One region of the Nocardiopsis deserti genome, then DNA from elsewhere that is predicted to be linked to it. Evidence: predicted binding sites of a transcription regulator. Region 1 holds the regulator's gene; each other region holds the start of a gene.
The links. Region 1 encodes LexA, which represses DNA repair genes until DNA is damaged. Its sites were predicted from a motif close to TCGAACANNTGTTCGA; they were not measured.
Positions count from the first base shown of each region.

Region 2: the regulator LexA is predicted to act here: its motif matches at 1,808-1,823, upstream of FYW99_RS24160 (DUF6504 family protein).
Region 3: the regulator LexA is predicted to act here: its motif matches at 2,700-2,715, upstream of uvrA (excinuclease ABC subunit UvrA).
Region 4: the regulator LexA is predicted to act here: its motif matches at 2,593-2,608, upstream of ruvC (crossover junction endodeoxyribonuclease RuvC).

Region 1 is NZ_VWVS01000013.1:71,031-75,238, reverse strand. Features, by position in the region: gene FYW99_RS17195 (vitamin B12-dependent ribonucleotide reductase) at 1-846, opposite strand, end outside; gene nrdR (transcriptional regulator NrdR) at 954-1,457, opposite strand; gene lexA (transcriptional repressor LexA) at 2,110-2,829, shown strand; gene FYW99_RS17180 (alpha/beta hydrolase family protein) at 2,938-4,029, shown strand; gene FYW99_RS17175 (hypothetical protein) at 4,043-4,208, opposite strand, start outside.
Region 2 is NZ_VWVS01000018.1:53,352-57,559, reverse strand. Features, by position in the region: gene FYW99_RS24165 (serine/threonine-protein kinase) at 1-1,347, opposite strand, end outside; gene FYW99_RS24160 (DUF6504 family protein) at 1,891-2,181, shown strand; gene FYW99_RS24155 (GNAT family N-acetyltransferase) at 2,450-3,025, opposite strand; gene FYW99_RS24150 (peptidoglycan recognition protein family protein) at 3,204-4,208, opposite strand, start outside.
Region 3 is NZ_VWVS01000021.1:99,838-104,045, forward strand. Features, by position in the region: gene uvrA (excinuclease ABC subunit UvrA) at 1-2,437, opposite strand, end outside; gene FYW99_RS26255 (TerC family protein) at 2,768-3,799, opposite strand; gene FYW99_RS26260 (glycosyltransferase family 4 protein) at 4,130-4,208, opposite strand, start outside.
Region 4 is NZ_VWVS01000015.1:48,686-52,893, forward strand. Features, by position in the region: gene FYW99_RS20250 (hypothetical protein) at 1-332, opposite strand, end outside; gene FYW99_RS20255 (molecular chaperone DnaJ) at 406-1,506, opposite strand; gene FYW99_RS20260 (NUDIX hydrolase) at 1,524-2,315, opposite strand; gene ruvC (crossover junction endodeoxyribonuclease RuvC) at 2,628-3,176, shown strand; gene ruvA (Holliday junction branch migration protein RuvA) at 3,227-3,847, shown strand; gene ruvB (Holliday junction branch migration DNA helicase RuvB) at 3,865-4,208, shown strand, end outside.

The sequences.
Region 1 (4,208 bases):
CTGGTACTGGACGCTGAACATGTCGTCGCCGCCGAGGTCGACGTCGAACCCGGCGTCGCGCAGGGCACGGATCTTGTGCTCCTCGCGGGCCTTGGTCTCGACGAAGTCCTCGATGTCGGGGTGGTCGACGTCCAGCACGACCATCTTGGCGGCCCGGCGGGTGGCGCCGCCGGACTTGATGGTCCCGGCCGAGGCGTCGGCGCCGCGCATGAAGGAGACGGGCCCGGAGGCGGTCCCGCCGGAGGAGAGCAGCTCCTTGCTGGAGCGGATGCGCGACAGGTTCACACCCGCGCCGGACCCGCCCTTGAAGATGATCCCCTCCTCCTTGTACCAGTCCAGGATCGACTCCATGGTGTCGTCCACGGAGAGGATAAAACACGCGCTGACCTGGGCTTTTGCACTCGTACCGACGTTGAACCACACCGGGGAGTTGAAGCTGAACAGCTGGTGGGCGAGGGCGTGCTTGAGCTCGTGGTCGAAGACCTCGGCGTCCTCGGCGGAGGCGAAGTAGCCGTGCTCGCGGCCGGTCTCGGTGTAGACGCCGACGACGCGGTCGATGAGCTGTTTGAGGCTCCACTCGCGCTCGGGGGTGCCGACCGCGCCGCGGAAGTACTTGCTCGCCACGATCTGGGTGGCGTTCATCGACCAGGAGGTGGGGAACTCCACTCCGCGCTGCTCGAAGTTGACCGTGCCGTCGCGCCAGTTGGTCATGACGACGTCGCGGCGCTCCCACTCCAGGGAGTCGTAGGGGTGCGTGCCCGGGGAGGTGAAGACCCGCTTCACCCTGATCCCCTTGCGGCTTCCCTTGCCCTTGCGTCCGGCCGGGCCGCTGGCGGTTTCCGTCATCGCCGGGCCTCCCCTCACTCGTGGGCACGGTCACCGACCGTGCCCGGCGTCCTCTGTACCGGGAGTGGTGTGGCCCCGCGCGCGGTCGGTGTGCGGCCGCGGGGGCGCTATCCCGTGGTGGCGCCGCTCCGGCCGTCGGCCCCGGCGCCCCTGTCGGTCTCGGCCTCGCGGTCCTGGCGCAGGCTGGCGATCTCGGCCTCGAAGTCGGAGAGGCTCTCGAAGCCGCGGTAGACGCTGGCGAAGTGCAGGTAGGCGACCTCGTCCAGGTCACGCATCGGGCCGAGGATGGCCAGGCCGATCTCGTGGGCCGGGACCTCGGCCACGCCGCGGCCGCGGATCTCCTCCTCGACCTGCTGGCCGAGCTTGGCCAGGGCGTCCTCGGAGACGGGACGGCCCTGGCAGGCCCGGCGCACCCCGGCGATGATCTTGGTCCGGCTGAAGGGCTCGGTGACCCCCGAGCGCTTGGCCACCATCAGCAGGACGGTCTCCTGGGTGGTGAACCTGCGCTCGCAGACGGGGCAGGACCGGCGGCGCCGGATGGCCGCGCCGTCGTCGGTGGACCTGCTGTCGATCACCCTGGTGTCCGGATGGCGACAGAACGGACAGTGCACCCTGGTTCACCTGCTTCTCTCACCGAACGACAACGCCTAGGTACCACTAAACCACAACTTCTGGGCAACCACTCCTGTCGCAACACCAGATGTTGTGGTCGAACCTAGACTCCTTCCTGACCCGCCGCAACCCTGGCGCGGGTGTGTTCCGACACGGGCGAGCGACCGCGCGGCGTCGCGACCCGCGGCGGCGGGGTGGGGCGGGGGGATTCGGCGCGGTCGGACTGCTCCGGGGACCCGGCACCGCGGTCAAGGATAGCGTCGCCGACCGGAGCCGCCGCGCCCCCGGCGGCGGGCACCGGAATCCCGGCGCCACCGGGATTTCGGTCGAGCCGACGCCCCAGGATAAGACCCCCGCGCCTGGCCGGAACCGCTGTCGCGGGCACGCGTTCGCACATTCCGGGGACAACAGTGCGTGAACGCGTGTACACACGTAAGTGCAGGCCGGAAATTGACCGCGAATACGCGCGGCGGCAATTTCCCCCGGCCTCGAACGCTTGTTTGATATCACCGTGTGCAACGACTAAAGTTGACCTTGATTTCACACCGGTTTCGCCATCACGTGGACCCCCAGGTCGGCACGGTCGCGGACCGGGGGTGGCCAGTCACACAAGCAGGCCCTGACCGAACCGAATGCCGAGGAGGCCCGGCCGTGCCGGAGGAGAATCCCGGAACCGCAGATACCGCCACCGTTCTCGCACCAGCGGAGAACGCGGGCGGGTCCACGCCCGAAGCCCCCAAACTCACCGCACGCCAGCAGAGCGTGCTGAACTGCATCCAGCGCTATGTCCGGGAACGGGGTTTCCCCCCGTCGATAAGGGAAATCGGGGAAGCGGTCGGCCTGTCCAGCCCGTCCAGCGTGGCGCACCAGCTCAAGGTCCTCCAGCGCAAGGGCTACCTGCACCGTGACCAGAACCGGCCGCGCGCGGTCGAGCTGCGCACGCCCGGGCGCGCCTCCGGGCGGACCCTGGTCCCCGAGGACATCGACCTCTCACGCGCCGCCGCCGTGCCGCTGGTCGGCCGGATCGCCGCCGGCGGTCCGATCCTGGCCGAGGAGTCGGTGGAGGACGTGCTCGCCCTGCCGCGTCAGCTGGTGGGTGAGGGGCGCCTGTTCATGCTCACCGTCGTCGGTGACTCGATGACCGACGCCGCCATCACCGACGGCGACATGGTGGTGGTGCGCCAGCAGCAGGACGCCAACAACGGCGACATCGTGGCGGCGCTGCTCGACGACGAGGCGACCGTCAAGGTGCTGCGCCGCGAGGAGGGCGGCCACGTGTGGCTGATGCCGCGCAACGAGGCCTACGAGCCGATCAACGGCGACGACGCCACCATCCTCGGCAAGGTGGTCGCGGTCATGCGCCGCGTCTGAAGGGCCCGCGTACCCGCGCCTCCGGTCCCTCTCCCCTCGGAGGGATCGGGGGCGCTTCCCCCTGTGGACGACGCGGGGCCGACGGGCGCGGGCCGCTAGTCTGAGGAGGTGTTCACACGTGCCTCCTCCCCCGCCGCCCGCTGGCGTACCGCGTTGGTCGGTGCGGTCAGCGCCGTCCTGTTGTCCACCGCCGCCTGCGCCCCCGCCGACGACGGGGCCGCCGAGGCACCGGGGGTCGGCGGCGTCGAACGCGAGGTGGCCTTCGAGGGCGGCGGGCACCAGGTGTCGGGCACCTTCCGGATGCCCGAGGGCGTCTCCGGCACCGTTCCGGGCGCGCTCATCATCTCCGGCAGCGGTCCCACCGACCGCGACGGCAACAGCTCCGTGCGCCCCAACGCCGGTACCAACCAGAACCTGTCCCGCGTGCTCGCCGACGTCGGGGTGGCCTCGCTGCGCTACGACAAGTACGGCAGCGGTCCGGACTTCGAGACGCCGGGTCCCGGTGAGATCGCACCTGTGGACCCCGTGATCTTCGACGAGCAGGTCGCGGCCGCCTACGAGGAGCTCGTCGCCCAGCCCGAGGTGGACCCCGAGCGGGTGGTCGTCGTCGGGCACAGCGAGGGCGCCCTGTACGCGCTGCGCGCCCACGAGCTCATCGGTGCGGAGCACCCCTCCCCCGCGCTCGTGCTCGCCGCGCCTCCCGGTACGCGCTACCTCGACCTGGTCGACCGCCAGCTCACCGAGCAGATGCGTACCGTCGAGGCCTCGGGCCAGGTGGAGGAGAGGCAGGTGGTCCAGCTGCTCTCCGACGCCCGCGCCGGACGGGCCGCGATCAGGTCCGGGCGTGCGCTCAGCGACGTGGAGATGCCCAGCGGGGGCGTGTTCGGCGTCTACACCCTCGCCAACGAGGACTTCCTGGCCTACATGGACGCCTTCGACCCCGTCGAACTGGCGGAGGACCTGCCCGGGGGGACCCCGGTGCTGGTGCTGTGGGGAGAGGAGGACACGCAGGTCTCCCGGGATGACGTGGACCGGCTGATGACCGGTCTGGAGGGCGCCCGGCGGGTGGACGTCCCCGACACCGACCACGTCTTCCGCCGCTACCTGGACGAGCCCGGGGCCACGGTCCTGGACGAGCAGCGCCCCTTCGCCGAGGAGGTCGCACCCGCGCTGGAGGAGTTCCTGGGCACGGCCTGGTAGCCGCGCCGGGGCCTCACTCGGGAATGGAGTCCGGCAGCGCCTCCGTCACGGACAGCGCGAGCTCCTTGGCGCCCGTGACCATGCGCTCCCGGTCTCCCGGGTTCTGCGCGTCGTAGCTGGCCGCCACGCTGTAACAGGTCTCCAGGTACAGGTTGGACACCCGGGCGCCGACGCAGGCG
Region 2 (4,208 bases), on a different contig from region 1:
CGCGTAGCCGCCGTGCGCCTGGTGCGGCGGGGGGAGTTGGCCGCCGGAGTTGGCGTAGTAGCCGGGAACCTGCTGTCCGCGGACCGGGGGCCGGCCCTGGGGCGGGTACCCGTCGTACCCCATGCCCGGCTGGGGACCCGAGGGCGGGACACCCGGGTTGCCGTGCTGCTCCACACGGGCCTGCTGGACCGCGGAAGGCGGCTGTACCGGGTGCTGGACCTGCGTGGGCTGCGCGTACGGGTTGTACTGCGCGGTCTGCCCGTGTGCGGGCGGAGCCTGGAAGGGCTGGCCGCTCTCCGGAGCCGCCGCGCCCCGCTGCGGTCCGCTGTCCGGGTGCTGTGCGCCCGCCTGCCGCGGTCCGCCCGGGGTCTGCTGCGGCTCGCTCGGCGCCTGGTGCGGCGTGGGCCCGCCTGCCCGCGCCCCGGTGTCCTGCGGCGGCTGCCCCTGGACGGGGGAACTGCTCGGCGGGGCCCACGAGGTACTGATCGTGCGCTCCACCTCGGCCTCCTGCGGTTCCTCCTGGCCGGTCAGCCGGGCCAGGAGCTGCTTGGAGGTGGGTCGGTTGGCCGGATTCTTGTCCAGCGCCGCGTTGACCAGGTCGTACAGGTCCGCGTCCAGGCCGTCCAGGCGCGGCGGAGCCGAGGAGATGTTGTGCAGGACGGCGGGCACCGTGGGGGCGTCGAATGGGGCGGTGCCGGTTCCGGCGAAGGCCACCAGGCAGCCCCACGCGAAGATGTCGGCGGCCGCGGTGGCCCGCTGACCCAGGAGCAGCTCCGGGGCCATGTACGAGGGGGTGCCCATGAGCTGGCTGGAGCGGGTGACCGCGTCCGCGGCGTCGTCCAGGGCGCGGGCGATGCCGAAGTCGATGACCTTCGGGCCGACCGGGGAGAGCAGCACGTTCGCGGGTTTGAGGTCGCGGTGGATGATCCCGGACCCGTGGATGGCGGTGAGCGCCGCGGCCACACCCATGGCCAGGCCCTCCAGGGTGCCGCCCGCCATCGAGCCGTCCGCGCGGACCGCCTCGTCCAGGTTCGGGCCCGGCACGTACTCCGAGACGATGAAGAGGGGCTCGCCCTCCAGACGGGCGTCGATCACCCCCGCGGTGGAGAAGCGGGCCACGCGGCGCGCGGCCTCGACCTCGCGGGTGAAGCGCAGCCGGAAGGACTCGTCGTCGGCCAGGTCGGGGTGGATGAGTTTGACTGCGACGGGCCGGTCGGAGGCGTCCCTGGCGAGGTAGACGGTGCCCATGCCGCCCCGGCCGAGACGGCTCACGATGCGGTAGCCGTCGAGTTCGCGCGGGTCCCCCACACGCAGGGGTCTGCCGCTCTGGTGCCCGTTCGACGTCACAGTTGGGGGTCCCTCACATGAATCGTGGAGTTCGCGCTGACAGCGTACCGATGCCGACACGCTGGCGCGTTCTGGATTGGCTGGTCCTTCGGGTCCCGCGGACGCGGGGACCGGGCCCGCGGCGGGGGTGTTCGGGGGCGGCGTGTCAGTCGGGGTGGACGCCTCCGGGCGCGACGCGGTTCCCCGAGGCGTCCCCGGCGAGGTGGGCGGTGCCCGTGCCGCCACGCCCCGGGCGGCCCGGGAGGCGGCGGCCGTCCGGGCCACGGGGGCCTCTGGGACGGAGGGGTCTGCCGCTGTTCGACATCACGGAAAGGGGACCTCACGGTTTCCGGGAGCGAGCCGCCCCGCGTACCGGTCGGCGGCGAACGCGCCGGGTACGGGTATGGCGGCCAGGTGGTCATCCAGGGGGATGCCTCCCGTGCCGAAACAGTTCCCCGAAGGCACCGGTTTTCGCTAGTGTTAGAACACACGTTCGAACACCTGGCCGCGTCTTCCCCACGGGTGGGTGTCCCGGTGGCGTGTGCTGGGACTGACAGGAGGCGGATGATGCTGAGGGGAAGTGTCGTGGGACGGTACTACGGGGCGGAGGTGACCGTCGTCGAGGACGACGGGCGCCCGGCCCGGTTCGTGTGGAACGGCAGGGTGTACGGAGTGCGCAGGATCCTCGAACACTGGGTCACGCTGCGCATGGACTGGACGCCGGCGCGTGAGTCCCAGACGCCCGAACGCAGGCACTGGCGGGTGGAGGCGGGCACGGCCCGGTCCCAGGGGGTGTACGAACTGCGCCACGACACGGCCACCGGCAGGTGGCTGCTCTCCCGCGTGTGGGGGTAGGGCGCGCTCGGGGGCGGTTTCCGGGCCGCTCGCCGCTCCCCCCACCGAACCCCGGCGGTCCTTGCGCACCCCGCGCCGGGTGTCCGCCCGTCTCCCCCTTCACCGACCCCCGGTGACACCGCGCACGCGGCGCATGCTCGGGCGGGGCCTGTCCGGGTGGGCGGCAGCCGCCGGACACGCGCGGGGTTGGTCCCCGGGCCGCTCCGCGACCGCGGCCCGGGGATCGTGCGGCACCGGCCGGGCGCCCGGTGGGGCAGGAGCGCGCCGGTCAGCCCAGGTCGGTGGGGAGCAGGCTGTACACCGCCAGGTCGGTGCGGCCCTCGTGCAGCGGCATCGCGCTGCGTTCGACGCCCTCCAGGCTGAACCCCGACCGCTCCGCGACCCGGCGCGAACCGGTGTTGCCGGTGGCGGCCTTGATCTCCACCCGCTGGAAGCCCTGGTCCAGCGCCCAGCGGGAGACGGCCACGGAGGCCTCCGTCGCGTACCCGAGGCCGCGGCCCCACGGCGAGACCCAGTACCCGACCTCGGTGGTCATCGCCGCCCATACGACACGCACCAGGCCCACCGAGCCCACGAGCCGCTTGGACTTCCTCTCCACCATGGCCCACTGCTGGCCCTCACCGCAGGTGCGCAGGGCGGGGGCGACCTCGCAGCACCACCGCTCGGCCTCCTCCCGGGTGTAGGGCACCCCGGGCAGGGGGAGGGGGAGCCATCGCTGGAGTTCGGCGTCGGTACAGGACGCGTGCACGTCGTCGATGTCGCCCTCGACGAACGGACGCAGCCGCAGGCGCTCGGTCTCCAGGATCACTGACGGCAGTATCGGTCTGTCTTGCGTGGTGGTCACGCCTCTCCCCTCGGGTCGGAGTGCGCTCACGATACGCGCAGTCCCGGAGTAGGGCATCCGGGTTCTCCTCGTGTGCCCGAGGGGAGGGCGGCACCGTCCCGACCTGGGAGTACCCGCCGGTGCGACCGAGGGCCGAGTTGAGGTCCACGGTTGCGGCGGGCGCTCCTGCCGTGGCCGTCTAGGCCAGGCCCGCGATGACGCGCTGGCGGACCGCGCTGTCGAACACCGCGGAGAAGGCGTTGCCCGGGCACTCGGTCTCCAGCCAGTCGCGGTGCCGGGAGATCGCGTCGCCCGGCGTGACCACGCCCGTGCCCGGGTTGACGTACTCGATCTGCCCGGCCGGGTCCACGCCGGTCACCGCGCACAGCACGCGCAGCACGTCGACCAGGGAGTCCTGCGCCGCCCGGGTGGGCAGCTCGTCGGTGAAGTCCCCGAGCAGGCACACGCCCACGTTGCCCTGGTTGAACCCGTAGGCGTGCCCTGCGGTCACCGACTCGGCCCGCCCCGGCCGCGGGATCCCGGAGAGGACCGGCACGCCGTCCTCACCCGAGTGGCGGCCCTCGTAGACCACCCCGTCGGGGTCGATGAGCACGTGGTAGCCGATGTCCCCCCACGCCTGCTGCACCGCGTGCAGGTAGTACACCGCCCGCACGTCCGCCGCGTGGTCCTCCCCGGTCGGCATCGCGGTGTGGTGCACGGTCAGCGCCTGCACGGGGTGGAACTCCGCCTCCCATAGGTTGTTGCCCTGGTCGTCGAAACGCCAGGACTCGTCGGCGCCCCAACCCGCGCGGGTGCGGAACGGGACGCTGGTCCGGCCGCGCAGGGTGCCGGAGGCCCCCGCGGACAGGGACGCCTGTGCGGGGCCGCCGAAACGCAGACCCTCTCCGTCGTGCAGGTTCACGGCGGCGGTCTCCCCCCTCGAACGCACCTCGTACCCGGTGGCGCCCTCGGGTGCGCGCACCAGCGCGGCCGCGACCGGGTCCCGGTCGTCGCGGCCCCCGGTGTGCAGGTGCACCGGATTCCAGGAGCCCAGGCCGTCGGTGGTCTCGAAGCGGACCGCCGCGTGGGCCTCTCCGGGGTCACCGGTGACGGCCACCATGTCGAAGCGCAGGTCGGGGCGGACGAGTCCGGGTGACGCGGAGGGCTCCGCCAGCACGCGGGGGACCGTGCGGTCACCACCGCC
Region 3 (4,208 bases), on a different contig from region 1:
GGCGGCGGATGGCGTTGATCGGCTCGAAGAACTCCAGGGCCTCCGAGATCGGCATGTTGAGGACCTCGGAGATGTTCTTGCCCTTGTAGCGGACCTGGAGGGTCTCCCGGTTGTACCGGGCGCCGTGGCACACCTCGCAGGGCACGTAGACGTCGGGCAGGAACTGCATCTCGATCTTGAGCGTGCCGTCGCCGGAGCATGCCTCGCAGCGGCCGCCCTTGACGTTGAAGGAGAACCGGCCCGGCTGGTAGCCGCGCGTCTTGGCGTCGGTGGTCTGCGCGAACAGCTTGCGGATGTGGTCGAAGACCCCCGAGTAGGTGGCCGGGTTGGAGCGCGGGGTCCGCCCGATGGGGCTCTGGTCCACGTGCACGACCTTGTCGACCTTGTTCGTGCCGTTGACCCGCAGGTGGCGGCCGGGCACGTCGCGCGCCCCGTTGAGCTCCTTGGCCAGCGCCTTGTAGAGGATCTCGTTGACCAGGGTGGACTTGCCCGAGCCGGACACGCCGGTGACGGCGGTGAACACGCCCAGCGGGAAGGCGACGTCGATCCCGTGGAGGTTGTTCTCGCGCGCTCCCCGGACCACCAGCTCGTGTCCCCGGGTGAGGGGCCGGCGCTCGACGGGCACCTCGATGCCGCGCTTGCCGGACAGGTACTCGCCGGTGAGCGAGTCCTCGGAGGTGAGCAGCTCGTCCACGATCCCCGAGACCACGACGTGTCCGCCGTGCTCGCCCGCGCCGGGGCCGATGTCCACGACCCAGTCGGCGGCGCGGATGGTGTCCTCGTCGTGTTCGACGACGATGAGCGTGTTACCGATGTCGCGCAGCCGCTGGAGGGTCTCCAACAGGCGCGCGTTGTCGCGCTGGTGCAGGCCGATGGAGGGCTCGTCCAGCACGTACAGCACGCCCACCAGGCCGGAGCCGATCTGGGTGGCCAGGCGGATGCGCTGGGCCTCCCCGCCCGAGAGCGAGCCCGAGGAGCGCGCCAGGCTCAGGTAGTCCAGGCCGACGTCGAGCAGGAAGCCGAGCCGGGCGTTGATCTCCTTGAGCACCTGGGCGGCGATGACCGCGTCGCGGTCGGAGAGCGTGAGCGCGGCCAGGAAGGCCGCGCTGTCGCTGAGCGGCATCTGGGCGACCTCGGCGATGGACCTGCCGCCCACGGTCACCGCGAGCACGACCGGCTTGAGGCGCGTGCCCTCGCAGGTCGGGCAGGGCACCGTGCGCATGTACCCCTCCAGCCGTTCGCGGCCGTAGTCGCTCTCGGTCTCGGAGTGGCGGCGCTTGACCCAGGGGATGACGCCCTCGAACTCGGTGTAGTAGGAGCGGTTGCGTCCGTACCGGTTGCGGTAGCTGACGTGGACCTGGGTGTCGTGCCCCTCCAGCAGGGCCTTGCGCGCGCGGCGCGGCAGCCGCTCCCAGGGGGTGTCCAGGTCGAAGCCGATCGCCTCGCCCACCGCCTTGAGGATGCGCTCCCAGTAGCCGCTGTTGGGCCCGCCGGACCAGGGGCCGATGGCGCCCTCGGCCAGCGTCCTCTCGGGGTCGGGGACCAGCAGCTCGGGGTCGACCTCCATACGCGTGCCCAGGCCGGAGCACTCGGCGCAGGCACCGTAGGGGGCGTTGAAGGAGAACGAGCGCGGTTCGAGCTGCTCGAAGGACAGGTCGTCGTAGGGGCAGTACAGGTGCTCGGAGAAGACCTTCTCGCGGTCGGGGTCCCCGGCCTCCACGTCCACGAAGTCCAGGACGATGGTGCCCCCGGCGAGTTTGAGCGCCGTCTCCACCGAGTCGGTCAGGCGCCCGCGGGAGGAGGGCTTGACGCTGAGGCGGTCCACGACCACGGCGATGTCGTGCTTGTCGTAGCGGCCCAGCTTGGGCGCCTCGTCCAGGCGCACGGCCTGCCCGTCCACGACCGCGCGGGTGTAGCCCTTGGACTGGAGGTCCTTGAACAGCTCGACGTACTCGCCCTTGCGCCCGCGCACGACGGGGGCGAGCACCTGGAAGCGGGTGCCCTCCTCCATCTCCAGGACGCGGTCCACGATCTGCTGCGGGGTCTGGCGCGCGATCTCGCGGCGGCACTCGGGACAGTGCGGGACGCCGATGCGCGCCCACAGCAGCCGCAGGTAGTCGTAGACCTCGGTGATGGTGCCGACGGTCGAGCGGGGGTTGCGGCTGGTGGACTTCTGGTCGATGGACACCGCCGGGGACAGGCCCTCGATGAAGTCCACGTCCGGCTTGTCCATCTGCCCCAGGAACTGGCGGGCGTAGGCCGACAGGGACTCCACGTAGCGCCGCTGGCCCTCGGCGAAGATCGTGTCGAAGGCCAGCGATGACTTGCCCGAACCGGACAGGCCGGTGAACACGATCATGGAGTCGCGCGGCAGGTCCAGCGAGACGTCCTTGAGGTTGTGCTCCCGGGCTCCCCGGACTACCAGTTGTTCGACCATCGAGTGAGACATCCTTCGGCTCTGGCGCACAGGACGCGGACCCCGTCGCGTGACGTCGGCTGACCCGTGTGGAACTTCGCGTGCGGCGGTCGGGAGCCTCCCGGAGACCGCCCGGGCCCCGGAGGCGGGCCGCTGAGGAGAGGGGGGAGGACGCGCTCGCCTCCCGCCCGTCCAGCCTAACGACCACCGACGACGGTTTCTTCCACCTCGGAAAACGAGATGGCACCCCGGCGCCGGAGCGCTCAGGGTGCCACCACTATAGACGAACAGCTGTTCGAATCCGGCCGTTTTCCGGGATGTCCTCGACGGGTGTGCGGGCCCGCCGTCCGCTCAGGAGCGGTCCGCCGGGGAGTCGACCGAGGGGTCGCGCTCGGTCTTGAGCTCGGGGTTCTTGCGCTCGTCGACGCGGGACTTGACCAGGCTGCCGACGATGGTGACGGTCATGATGCCGAGGATGACGGTCAGGGACAGGCCGATGCCGACCTCGGGCACGTGCACGCCGTTCTCGTGCAGGGCGTGCAGGATCATCTTCACGCCGATGAAGACCATGATCGCCGACAGGCCCCAGCTGATGTAGGCCAGGCGGTCCATCAGACCGGCCAGCAGGAAGTACAGCTGACGCAGGCCCAGCAGAGCGAAGGCGTTGGCGGTGAAGACGATGTAGGCGTCCTGGGTCAGACCGAAGATCGCCGGGATGGAGTCGACGGCGAAGACCAGGTCGATCATGCCGATCGCGACGATGACCAGCAGCATCGGCGTGATGTGGCGCCTGCCGTCGAGCTTCACGGTGAGGTGGGCGCCGTGGTAGTCGTCGGTCACCGGCCAGAAGCGCTTGAGGAGGCGGACCACCGGGGTCTGGGTGAAGTCCTTCTCCTCCTCGTCGCCCTTCATGTGGTCGCGGACGATCTTGTAACCGGTGTAGATGAGGAAGGCGCCGAAGAGGTAGAAGACCTCGCTCCAGGCGTTGATGACCTGCGCGCCCAGGACGATGAAGATGCCGCGCATGACCAGCGCGATGACGATGCCGACGAGCAGGACCTCGTGCTGGTACTTCTTGGGCACCGCGAAGGAGCCCATCAGAAGGTAGAACACGAAGAGGTTGTCGATGCTCAGGCTCTTCTCGGTGACGAACCCGGCGAAGTACTCAGCGCCCGCGCCGCTTCCGCCGAAGTACCAGACACCGAAGCCGAACAGGATCGCGATGCCGATGTAGAAGGCCGCCCACCAGGCGGCCTGCTTCATGCCGAACTCCTGGGGCCCCTTCGTCTTGCTCCAGGGATGGTCGACGATGATGAGGTCGATCACCAGGATGGCGATCATGGCGCCGATCGTGGCAGCCCACACCCACAAGGGAACGTTCACAGACGGTCTCTCCTCCGGTCAGTGCGCGCGAGCGGTGTGCACGCACGTCGAACCACCGGAGGTCTCTCCCGCTCGCAGCACTGCGCTGCGAACCGGCGGCACCGGGAGGACGACTTTGTCCGCCGTGATGACGACACCGCCGCGACAGGGATACTCCCCTCACGTGTCAGGCCAGGATACCGGTACCGCACTGTGGGCGGCACACACCGGACCGTAGTCCAGGATGACATCTTCACCCCCGCGAGGTGAAGTCCCGGCGGGGGTGGTATCAAGCGCACTCCGGGGACAGGTCCACCGAACCCCGGGGCCATCCCTTCCCCGCGCCCCACGTCACCGCCGCAGCACCACCTTGTACACGCCCGCGGCGGCCTCCACCGCGTCCTCCTCGCTCGGCAGCGCCTTGGCCGCC
Region 4 (4,208 bases), on a different contig from region 1:
CCGAAGAGGATCTGCGGGTCCCGCACGTAGCCCTTGCGCAGCAGCAGGCCGAACAGGTCGGGCAGCTTGGTCTGCAACACGCGCGGCACGTTGCGCATGGACCCGGTGACGTCGAAGAGCACCGAGATGGCCAGCGACTCGGGGTGCTCGGCGGAGTCGCGGCTCTCGCGCACGCCCACCCCGTGGGGGTCGAGGCTGTCGTGGACCCGCCAGGAACCGCGCGGGGTCGAGGCGAGCACGTCGTCGGTGTAGCCGAAGCTGCTGGAGCCGACGGAGGAGTTGTAGGCCTGACGCGCGTGGTAGGCGTCGGTGGACCAGTGGCTGCTTCCCATGGGGGTTCTCCTTGGAACGGGGTGGGCGGATCGGGCCGCCGGGGGCGGGGGCGGGGGTCGAGGGGCGGGAGGGTCAGGCTTCGGCGGCCGGTGCCGGCGCCGGTTCCGGCATGGCGAAGGGGCGGAACCGGCGCGGCCCGTAGAGGCGCTCCAGCGCCTCGTCGAGCTCGCAGAGCAGGGCGAACCCGTCGCGGGGCCGCCGCTCGGGAGCGGGCAGGGTGCAGCCGCGCGCGAAGGCCCGCAGCTGCCGGGGCAGGCGGCCCGCGGTCACGTACTCCACGCACCGGGTCGCCATGTGGATGTCGGTCTGGGCCAGCGCGGGGCGGCGCGCGGCCACCTCGGGCGGGTAGAGGTCCTCGCGGCCGGGCACCATCGCCGGGACGTGCGGTGCGGTGCGCGGGGCGTGCGCCGTCACCGAGTAGCACCAGTCGACCAGGACCAGGCCGTGCTCGGCCGGGTGGATCATCACGTGCTCGGGCACGACCGCGCCGTGCACCACCCCCGCCCGTGCGGCGTTGCCGACGGCGACCAGCAGCCGCCGCCACATCCACGCCGCGTCGCGCGGGTCGACGCCGTCGGGATGGGCGCGGCGCACCTCGGCCAGGGTGTGGAAGCCGTGCAGCCGCCCCAGGACGTTGGCCCGCCGCTCCACGCCCGTGGCGGCGTCGCGGTGCTTGAAGGACTCCACCAGTTCGGGGACGAAGGCCCGGTAGCGCTCGTGGCCGTGCTCCCGGACGCGGCGCAGCGCGGTCGCCTCGGCCTCCAGCAGGTCGTTGTCGCGCGGGGCGCGGGGCAGTTTGAGCACCGCGTCGCGCCACTCCGGGGCCCGGTAGCGCACCGGGTACAGGTCGGCCACGTCGCCCCGGGCCAGCCGCTCCCGGCCGACCCGGTAGGCGTGCGCGCCGGTGGCCAGGGTGAGGTCGTCGAAGCGCAGGTCGCCCGCGGCCATCGCCCGGTACAGGTCCCACAACTCGGAGAGCCGGGCGAAGGGAGCGGTGCCGCTTCCGGGCGGCGCCGTGTCGGGGTGCAGCGCGCGGGCGAGCTCGCGGTGGCGGGCCGTGGCGGCCGGGGGCACGCCGCCGCCCCCGGGCAGCGGGCCGAACAGCTCCACGGGATCGCCCGCCAGGGCGACCTGGCGCTCGGCGTCCTCGAAGGCGGGGCCGGTGGCCGTCATCGGACTCCTCTCGGGGGTCACTGCGTGCTCCGCAGCAGGGGAGGGTGCAGCAGGGCGGCGCCGCCCGCCCGGTAGAGCCGGGCGCGCCGTCCGCCGCCCGCGCCGCCGCGTTCGGCGAGTTCCCCGGTGTCCTCCACGAACCCGGGGGCGGCGAGGATCTTGCGGTGGAAGTTGGCCGCGTGCAGGGACTGGCCCCACACGGCCTCGTACACCTCGCGCAGCGCCGTGATGGTGAAGGCGGGCGGCAGGAAGGCCGTGGCCAGCGGGGTGTACTCCAGCTTGGAGCGGGCGCGCTCGACGGCGTCGGCCAGGACGCGGCCGTGGTCGAAGGCCAGGTCGAGTCCGGCGCGGGCGCCGTCGCCGTGGCCGAGGTCGCGCCAGGGGACCCAGGCGGCCTCCTCGGTGTCCCGGCCGGTGTGCGGGTCGGGCAGGTCGGGGGCCAGCAGGACGTAGGCGACCGAGAAGACGCGCATGCGCGGGTCCCGGTCCCGGGCGCCGTAGGTGCCCAGCTGCTCCAGGTGCAGCTCGGTGGGCAGCAGGGTCTTCTCCGAGAGCACGCGCAGGGCGGCGTCGGGCAGGTCGGGGTCGGCGGGGCCCTCCGGTCCGTCCTGGGCCCGGACGAACCCGCCCGGCAGCGCCCACCAGCCGCGCTGGGGGTGCGCGGCACGCCGCGTCAACAGTACGTGCGGCGCGCCCGACCGGATGGTGAGGGCGACGACGTCGACGGTGATCGCGGCCGGGGCGAACGCGTGCGGGTCGTAGTCGGCGAGGAACCGGCTCTCGCCGTCCTCGCGCCGCGGGTCGGCCACGTGCGCCTCCAGTTGTGCTCATTTCGAGTATTTCTCGAACTGAGAGCAACTTAGCACGCGTTCGGTGTCCCGTCCATCCCTTTTCTCCGGAACGCGAAGACGGGGCGCGGGCCGGAGCCGTGTGGTCGCGCCCGGCCGGGCGACTACGCTCGCGGCAGGGCGGCCCGTGACCGTGGCCGTACTGTGGTGGGTTCCGGTCCGGATCGGCGCCTCCGGATGGGGACACGCCCGGGCGGTGGTCCGGAGGCGGAGGTCGGTACCCGCCGCTAGCATGTGTGCGAACGGACGTTCGAGAAGATGAGGGTGGGGCGCGTGCGCGTGTTGGGGATCGACCCCGGACTGACCCGGTGCGGTGTCGCCGCCGTCGACGGCGCCATCGGCCGACCGCTCACCCTGCTCGGCGCCGACGCCGTGCGCACCAGCCCCGACACCGACCTGCCCCACCGGCTCGTGGGCATCGAGCGCGGCATCGAGGAGTGGCTGGACCGCTACCAGCCCGACGCCGTCGCCGTCGAGCGCGTCTTCGCCCAGCACAACCTCAGCACCGTCATGGGCACCGCCCAGGCCAGCGGCATCGCCCTGGTCTGCGCAGCCCGCCGCGGCCTGCCCGTGGCCATGCACACCCCCAGCGAGGCCAAGGCCGCCATCACCGGCAACGGCCGCGCGGACAAGGCGCAGGTCGGCACCATGGTGGCGCGTATCCTCGGACTCGACGGGCCCCCCAAGCCCGCCGACGCGGCCGACGCCGTCGCCCTGGCCATCTGCCACATCTGGCGCGGCGGGGCCCAGGCCCGCGTCGCCCAGGCCCAGCAGGACTTCGCCCGCAAGGTGGAACTGGCCCGCCGCACCCGCGGCCGCTAGCGCCCCGCCCCCAGGAAGGAGAGGGGCACCCTCCCCGGTGCCCACACCAGATGATCGCGTTCCTCACCGGCCGGGTGGCCGCACGCGGCGCGGGCACCGCCGTCATCGACGTCGGCGGGGTCGGCATGACCGTGCAGTGCACGCCCTCCGCGCTCTCGCGCCTGCACGTGGGCGAGACCGGGACCGTGGCCACCAGCCTCGTCGTGCGCGAGGAGTCCCTGACCCTGTTCGGGTTCGCCGACGACGACGAGAAGCACCTGTTCGAGCAGCTCCAGACCGCCTCCGGGGTCGGCCCCCGCCTGGCCCTGGCCATGCTCTCGGTCCACAGCCCCTCCAGCCTGCGCCACGCCGTGTCCGCCGAGGACACCACCGCCCTCACCCGGGTACCCGGCATCGGCAGGAAGGGGGCCCAGCGCATCGTCCTGGAACTGCGCGGCAAGCTCGACGCGCCCGTGCTCACCGACGGCACCCTGCCCGGAGCCGAGGCCGCCGGGTCCGGGAACGAACCCCACGGCGCGTGGCGCGGACAGGTGGTCTCCGGCCTGGTCAACCTCGGCTGGTCGGCCAAGGACGCCGAGGCCGCCGCCTCCGCCGTGGCGACCGAGGCCGAGCACACCGACGACGTCGCCGTCCTGCTGCGCAGCGCCCTGCGCAGGCTCAGCCGCGCCTAGGAACAGGGAGAACCCCCGTGTACGACTTCCACGAGGAAGACCCCGGCGGCCCGGCCCCCGGCGGGCCCCCGCCCTACGAGCGCGACGCGGTCTCGCCCGACGCGGGCACGGACGAGCGCCAGATCGAGGGCGCCCTGCGCCCGCGCGCCCTGGACGAGTTCGTCGGCCAGGAACGCGTGCGCGAGCAGCTCTCCCTGGTGCTGCACAGCGCCAGGCGGCGCAACCGGGCGCCCGACCACATCCTGATGTCCGGGGGCCCGGGCCTGGGCAAGACCACCCTGGCCATGATCATCGCCGCCGAGATGGGGGCCCCGCTGCGCATCACCTCGGGCCCGGCCATCGAGCGCTCCGGGGACCTGGC